One region of the Gordonia otitidis genome, then DNA from elsewhere that is predicted to be linked to it. Evidence: riboswitches for the same ligand, from Rfam matches in the RefSeq annotation. Region 1 holds a riboswitch; the other holds the start of a gene.
The links. Region 1 has a riboswitch for cobalamin ahead of LK459_RS11085 (cobalamin-independent methionine synthase II family protein). Riboswitches for the same ligand answer to the same signal wherever they lie in the genome.

Region 2: another riboswitch for cobalamin. It lies ahead of metE (5-methyltetrahydropteroyltriglutamate--homocysteine S-methyltransferase); the one in region 1 lies ahead of LK459_RS11085 (cobalamin-independent methionine synthase II family protein).

Annotation. Positions count from the first base shown of each region.
Region 1 is NZ_CP085974.1:2,454,283-2,458,132, forward strand. Features, by position in the region: gene LK459_RS11075 (VanW family protein) at 1-282, shown strand, start outside; gene LK459_RS11080 (SDR family NAD(P)-dependent oxidoreductase) at 359-1,135, shown strand; cobalamin riboswitch at 1,268-1,408, shown strand; gene LK459_RS11085 (cobalamin-independent methionine synthase II family protein) at 1,560-2,771, shown strand; gene LK459_RS11090 (hypothetical protein) at 2,814-3,850, opposite strand, start outside.
Region 2 is NZ_CP085974.1:355,951-359,800, reverse strand. Features, by position in the region: gene metE (5-methyltetrahydropteroyltriglutamate--homocysteine S-methyltransferase) at 1-1,821, opposite strand, end outside; cobalamin riboswitch at 1,961-2,159, opposite strand; gene LK459_RS01595 (GlcG/HbpS family heme-binding protein) at 2,382-2,792, shown strand; gene LK459_RS01590 (SDR family oxidoreductase) at 2,860-3,711, shown strand; gene LK459_RS01585 (DJ-1/PfpI/YhbO family deglycase/protease) at 3,724-3,850, shown strand, end outside.

The DNA of each region.
Region 1 (3,850 bases):
GGGATTCTCATCGAGACCAACTGGACCCCGTCGTCGGTCACAGTGCGGATGTGGAGCACCAAGACGGTCGACGTCGAGTCGATCACCGGTGACCGCTACGGGTACACCTCGCCCGCAGTCGTCGAGTTGCCGCGAGGTCAGGACTGTATAGCCGCCACCGGAATTCGCGGGTTCACCACCTCGAACACCAGGGTGATCACCGACGCCGCGAGCGGCAACGAGATCAGCAGGCACACGCGCACCGTCAAGTACGACCCCGAGCCGACGGTCCGCTGCGTCTGACGCGCGTCCCGACAGTCCCGAGCGATCGCTCGGCCCCACTGTTACCCGTGACACACTCCGTCGTAGGCTGACCGGTGTGGATATCAACGGAGCAAGTGCAATCGTGACGGGTGGGGCGTCGGGCATCGGCGCCGCCGTGGTTCGGCAGCTGGCCGCCAAGGGGGCGAAGGTGGTCGTCGCCGACCTCAACGCCGACAAGGGTGGACTGCTGGCGAAGGAGGTGGGCGGAGAATTCGTCTCGGTCGATGTCACCGACACCGCCGAGATCGAGACCGCCGTCAATCAGGCGAGCGAGCTCGGGCCCCTGCGTGTGCTGGTCAACTCTGCCGGGATCGGGTGGGCGCAGCGCACCATCGGCAAGGACGGCGAGTTCGCCTCGGCACACAACCTCGACGCTTACAAGAAGGTCATCGCGATCAACCTCATCGGCACCTTCGACGCGATCCGTCTCGCCGCGACCGCGATGAGCCGCCTCGAGCCCACCGAGACCGGAGAGCGCGGCGCGATCGTGTCGATGGCCAGCGTCGCGGCATTCGACGGACAGATCGGTCAGGCCGCGTACTCGTCGTCGAAGGGCGGCGTCGTCGGCATGACCCTTCCGGTCGCCCGAGACCTGTCGGCTGTCGGCATCCGCGTCAACACCGTCGCACCCGGACTCATCGACACACCGATCTACGGTTCGGGCCCCGACTCGGATGCGTTCAAGGCCAACCTCGGCAAGAACGTCCTGTTCCCGAAGCGTCTCGGTGAGCCCGACGAGCTCGCCTCGATGGTCATCGAACTCGTCAGCAACTCCTACATGAATGCCGAGGTCGTTCGCGTCGACGGCGGCATCCGGATGCCACCGAAGTAGTCGGGCACTTGCCCTGGGTCGCGAACAGTCGGGTGCCCAGCAGCACCCGACTGTTCGCGACCCGCGTTCACCGAGCTGCCGGGCCGTCGGATAGCCTGCGGAGAGCAGTCGGTTCGTCCGTCCCGCCGTGTGGAGCCCCGACGTGTGGGCGGACGACGAGACACCACAATGTGTCGAGGGGAACCCGGTGCGAGTCCGGGACTGTCCCGCAACGGTGAGTTGACGCCCCGCGCGTCGACGAGTCCGATCACCTGCCGCTGTGCCGGATACGCCGTATCCGGCGGTCTGTCCGCCTCGAGGATGAGCGCGCGGCACTCCGACTACCCGGTTTGGGTGGGGCTCTTGCGCAGAAGAGTTCGTGGGCGTGCACACGTGGTCGTAGGGCGGACGCCATCCGAACCGATCGAAAGTGTGCAGTATCCCGATGACTGGTATAGCCACGTCCCAGGCAGGGAGTCTTCCCCGCACGAAGCGACTCGTCGATGCCAACAAGGCACGCCAGGAGTCAGCCGACGGACTCGAACTCCACACGAGCGCAGACTTCGAGTCGCTGCTCGCCGACGAGGTCGCCGCACTGGTGAAGCGCCAGGTCGACCTCGGGATCACGATCCCCGGCGACGGCGAATACGGGAAATCGATGTCCAGCAACGTCGATTACGGTGCCTGGTGGTCGTATTCGTTCAACCGGCTCGGTGGCCTCGAACTGACCGACGGCGGCCCCTTCGCCGACGAACCGAAACGTTCGACGCCGGGCCACGTCAGGCTCACCACCTTTCCGGATCGTCGTGACTGGACGATCTTCGCCGACGCCTATCACGATCCGGAAAGCGGCATCGCAGTAGGAGAGCGCGGAGCACTGTTCCCGACTGCTACCGGTCCGGTCACCTATACAGGTCACGACGCGATCGCAGCCGATATCGCGAATTTCACAGCGGCGCTTGCCGAATCGGATCAGAAGACCGGATTCATCACATCGCTCTCGCCTGGCTCGGCATCGCGAATCGGCAACGACTACTACTCGACCGAAGAAGAGTTCATCTGGGCCTGTGCCGACGCCATGCGTGAGGAATACAAGGCGATCATCGACGCAGGCCTCATCCTTCAGATCGACGATCCGTCGATCGCGGAGAACTGGGATCAGATCAACCCGGAACCGACGATCGAGGACTATCTCGCATTCACCCGCATCCGCGTCGAGGCGCTCAATCATGCGTTGCGGGGTTTTCCGGCCGAGCAGGTGCGCTTCCACCTGTGCTGGGTAAGCTGGCACGGGCCGCACACCACCGACCTGGAGTTCCGTCACCTCGTCGACCTCATGCTCGAGATCAACGCGGGCACATACTCATTCGAGGGTGCCAACGCCAGACACGAGCACGAGTGGAAGATCTGGCGCGATGTCACACTCCCCGACGGGAAGAAGATCGCACCGGGCGTCGTCAGTCACGCAACCAACGTGGTCGAGCACCCCGAACTCGTCGCTGACCGGATCGAACGTTTCGCGACGCTGGTCGGACCGGAGAACGTCGTCGCATCGACCGACTGCGGACTCGGCGGTCGTATCCATCCGCAGATAGCGTGGGCCAAGCTCGAAAGCCTCACGCGCGGCGCGGAGTTGGCGTCTGCCCGGCTGACCTGAGCTGCCGATCAGTGGGGCCTGACTACTCCTCGTCGCGCCAGCTCATCGGAATCTCGGCATTTCCACCATCTTTCGGTCCAGGGTGAACACCGTCATCCGAGACGTGTTCGCGGTGGCGATGATGTTCTCCATGCGTTGATTGGGAATGAGTGAACGAACTGCTGCGCGCAACCGCGGATTCGCGTCGACACGTTGACGGTCCTTGCTGTCGAGCACCAGCATCCCCTGGTAGAGACGCTGATACGAGGTCAGTCCCTCAGGTGTCCAACCGGGCCGCGGCGTCGGTGCGAGGTAGCCGATGATGCTGGCGCACGTGCCGTCGACGCAGAGGTCGTAGTCAGCGGTGTCGGTTGCGTAGTCGAAATTGCGCGTCGTCAGCGTCCATCCCGACCTGTCGGTGTATCGGTAGTTCACGTCGGCGCCGGGAACCAGCGTGAGCGAGCTCGTGTCTCCCGTCCGGTTGTCGAGTAGGGGGCGCGCGAGTGAGTAGCCGTTGACCGGCGCGAACGACCACGACGTGGTCGGGTCTATCGGCTTGTACCAGTATCCGTTCTGCCCGTTCCGTCGTCCCTCGACACGGAGTTCGCGCTTGTCCGACGAGAATCCGGTTTGCCGGATGGTGATGGTCGACGTGATCTCGCCGGGCACCTTCGGTTGCCGGACCCAGGCGGGTGGAGGTAGTTGGAACTTGGCGTAGGCCTGCGGGAAAACGCTGCGCAGGAATGGATACTGTGCGAAGAAGCCCTCGAAATTGTTCGGAGCCCCCTGTAGCTTTCCCTGGTCTTGCGGGGTGTAGGAGAAGAAGAGGGTGTCAGCTCCCGAGATGTCGAAATCCCACAGGCGTGTGTACATGTCGCCGTAGTCGTTGATCACGAAGGTCGTCGAACCCGACGACGACAGGTTGCGCGATACGAACCGTCCGTCGAGCGGACCCAGCATCTCGTAGCTGTAGTCGTCGGAGAAGCGCTTGTCGCTGGGTTTGAGCGGGTCGGCGCCGGGCAACCATGGATCGAGGATGTGGATCCGGTTACCGTTCTTGGACAGTGTGTAGACAGTTGTGACGCCTGCGCCACCGACAG
Region 2 (3,850 bases), 2.1 Mb from region 1:
CTCCAGATCTACCGTTTCGTCACGGATGGCGAGTGCGATCTGGTCGGCGGACACCGACAACGGCTGGTCGTCGCGAACGAACGACCACGCCAGAATCGTCACCGGTCCCGTCAGCATGCCCTTGACCGGCTTGTTCGTCAGCGACTGTGCATAGGTGATCCAGTCGACGGTCATCGGGTGTGTGCGCACCACGTCGCCGTACAGGATCGGCGGGCGAACGCAGCGGGTGCCGTAGGACTGCACCCAGCCGTTCGCGGTGGCGACGAAGCCGTCGAGTTGTTCGGCGAAGTACTGCACCATGTCGTTGCGCTCGGGTTCGCCGTGCACGAGCACGTCCAGCCCGATCTTCTCCTGCAACGCGATGACGTCGTCGATCTCGGCGCGCATCCGCCGCTCGTACTCGGCGGTGTCGATCTCGCCGGACCGCAGTGCTGCCCGCGCGAGACGGATCGCCGAGGTCTGCGGATAGGAGCCGATAGTGGTCGTCGGTAACGTCGGGAGGCCCAGGCGCGCATTCTGTGTGGCGATCCGCTCGGTCGCGTCACCGCGTGTCACGTCGTCGTCGGTGATGGCTGCCAAACGTTCCTGCACGGCGGCGACGTGGACGCGGGGATCCGACTCGCGTGTCGCCAGTGCTGCCGACGACGCGTCGAAGGCGGCGGCCTCGGACTCACGGCCGCTGCGTAGCGCGCGGGAGAGCACCCCGACCTCGTCGTACTTCTGTGCCGCGAACGCCAACCAGCCGCGCAGATCGTCGTCGATTCCGGTCTCGGCGTCGAGGGTGTAGGGGACGTGCAGAGTGGAGCATGACGTCGAGACCGCAAGCGCCCGTGCCGATCCCAGCAATGTCCCGAGTGTGGCGAGCGCCTTGTCGAGATCTGTCCGCCAGATGTTGCGTCCGTTCACCACACCGGCGACGAGTAGTTTGTCGGCGAGTTCGGGTACCGAGACGACGGTGTCGACAGAACCCTCCACCAGGTCGACACCGATCGCCTCGACCGGTGTACGTGCCAGTGCCGCAAGAGAATCCCCGGGATCGCCGAAGTAGGTGTTGACGAAGATCGCGGGACGGCTCGTGGCGTCGGCGAGCGTCGAGTACACAGCGCCGGCGAGGGCGGGGAGGTCGTCGGCGTAATCGGTGACGAGGACAGGCTCGTCGATCTGGACCCAGCCCACACCGGCCTGCGCGAGCCTGCGGAGCAACTCGACATACACGGCGACAGCGTCGTCGATCCGCGACAGCGGTGCCGCAGCGCCGTCGACGGGCTTCGACAGGGCGAGGAAGGTGATCGGTCCGATGACGACGGGACGGGCGTCGACCCCTTGCGCGTGCGCCTCGGAGACCTCGGCGAGCACCTTGTCGGGGTGGCACGTGAACGTCGTGTCGGGTCCGATCTCGGGGACGAGGTAGTGGTAATTGGTGTCGAACCACTTCGTCATCTCCAGCGGTGCGATCTCGCCGGTGCCCCGAGCCGCGGCGAAGTAGCGGTCGAGCGGATCGGCGATGCCGTCGTACCGGGCGGGTAGGGCACCCACGAGCACAGCGGTGTCGAGGATCTGGTCGTAGTAGGAGAAGGTGTTGATCGGGATCGAGTCGAAACCGGCGGCGACCAACTGTGCTGAGGTATCCCGTCGCAGGTCGGCGGCCGTCTGCTCCAGATCGGTGGCGCTGACGCGCCCGGCCCAGTAGCCCTCGATCGCCCGCTTGAGCTCGCGTCGCGGGCCGATACGGGGTGTACCGGGAACGGTGGTGGTGAACGGGGCGGCCACGGGCCCCGAGGTGTGGCCGGCGGGTGAGGTGCCGGGAGTGCTGATGGACATGAGTTCGTGAACTCCTGCATTCGATACGGACGGTTCACCGCCATGCAGGGAGAGTCGACAAGCCCCGAGTGATGCGTGGGCATCACAAAACGCTGATCGACCTGCGCCCGGTCCACGAGGCGGTGAGCCACCGGTCGCGGCGCGACCGGTACAGGAGGCAGGTCTTCGGGCTTGTCGGCACTCTCGCCATCGGCGATGTTCCTACTGGCCGTCGCTTCCCGGGCATGCGCCCAGTGCGTGTGACGGCGGTCGTTCCGACATACCGCTGCGGGACAGCTCCGGATTCTCACCGGATTCCCTCTCACCCGAGGTCGCGCAGCTGCGCGACGAACGGATTCGACGCCGCGCGCGGGACGGAGGGGCTCCATCGCGACTCCCGGCGGGCGAACCAGCTGCGGGTGCAGCATAGCGCAGGGCGACGTCGAGGCGATTCCCCGTCGCCGACGCCGTGCCTGGTTCCGACAGAACCAGGCACGGCGTCAAGGGTCTGCCTAGCGTGGGTGATACGCGCTCGAACAGTGACAGCGGCGCACTCCGATCAATCAGTTGAGGAGGCAGCAGTGCGAAGTATGACAACGGTCGGACTTTCCGACGCACGACGCATGATCGACGCGGGGATCGCCGCGGCCGAACGGATCGGCTCGCCGAGCAACATCGCCGTCGTCGACAACGGCGGGAACCTGGTCGCTCACGTTCGGATGGACGACGCCCAGCTCGGAAGTATCGAGCACTCGATCGACAAGGCGCACACCGCAGTGTTCTTCCAGTCGCCAACAGGCGATCTCGCCGCCGATTCGCTTCCAGGAGAACAGTTCTGGGGCATGGCGTTGAGTGGTCACGGCCGCGTCCTGGTTTTTGCGGGCGGCATCCCACTGATCGTCGACGGCATGGTGGTGGGAGCTGTCGGTGTCAGCGGCGGCTCCCGTGAACAGGACACGACGGTCGCCCGTGAGGCGTCGGCCGCACTGTGAGCCGCAATCCAGCGGCGTGTGACATGACGACCGGTCCGCCGGTCATCGACGATGAAGGAGAGAAGTGATGAGTACGACGTATCTGATCACCGGTGCCGGAAGCGGCTTCGGAAAAGAGGTCGCGCTACGCATGGCGGAGCAGGGACACGACGTGATCGCCGGTGTCGAGATCATCGCGCAGGTGAACGTGCTGCGCGCCGAGGCGAAGAAGCGCGGCGTCGAACTGCGTGTCGAGAAGCTCGACGTCACCGATGAGGGCGATCGCCGGAAGGCTGCACAGTGGGACGTCGACGTGCTGTTGAACAACGCGGGCATCTCCGAGGGCGGTTCGTCGGTCGACATTCCCGCCGAGAATCTCCGCAGGCAGTTCGAGGTGAACGTCTTCGGCCCGATCCTGCTGACGCAGCCGATCGCCAAGCGGATGGTGGCCAAGGGTGGCGGCAAGATCGTATTCATGTCGTCGGTCGCAGGACTCACCGTCGACCCGTTCACCGGTGCGTACGCGGGCTCGAAGCACGCCGTCGAAGCGTTTGCCGATGCGTTGGATCAGGAACTCGCCGAGTACGGAGTCACGGTTGCCACCATCAATCCCGGACCGTTCCTCACCGGATTCAACGACACGATGTTCGAGGAGTGGAAGTCGTGGGTCGACGACCCGTCGACGCGACTCTACGACTACAGCAAGCTGGCCTTCCCGCACGAGCAGTTCGACCCGGAGGAGGTCATCACCGTGACGATCGACGTCCTCACCGGTACCGACACCAACTACCGACACGTGTTGCCCGCGCACACGGTCGACGACATCAAGGCACAGACACAGGCGCAGTGGGATCGCACGCTCAACGACGGCAAACGTCCCGAACTGGTCCAGACCGCCTACGACATCTCCCCGTACACGCCGGTCGACGGCAATTCCTGAAAGGATCGAATCATGGCTCTCTCCGACAAGAAGGCACTGATCATCGCGACGTCGTATGGCGTCGAACGCGACGAACTCCTCGTCCCGCGTGATCATCTGCGGGACGAAGGTGTCGCCGTCACAGTCGCGACCGTCGACG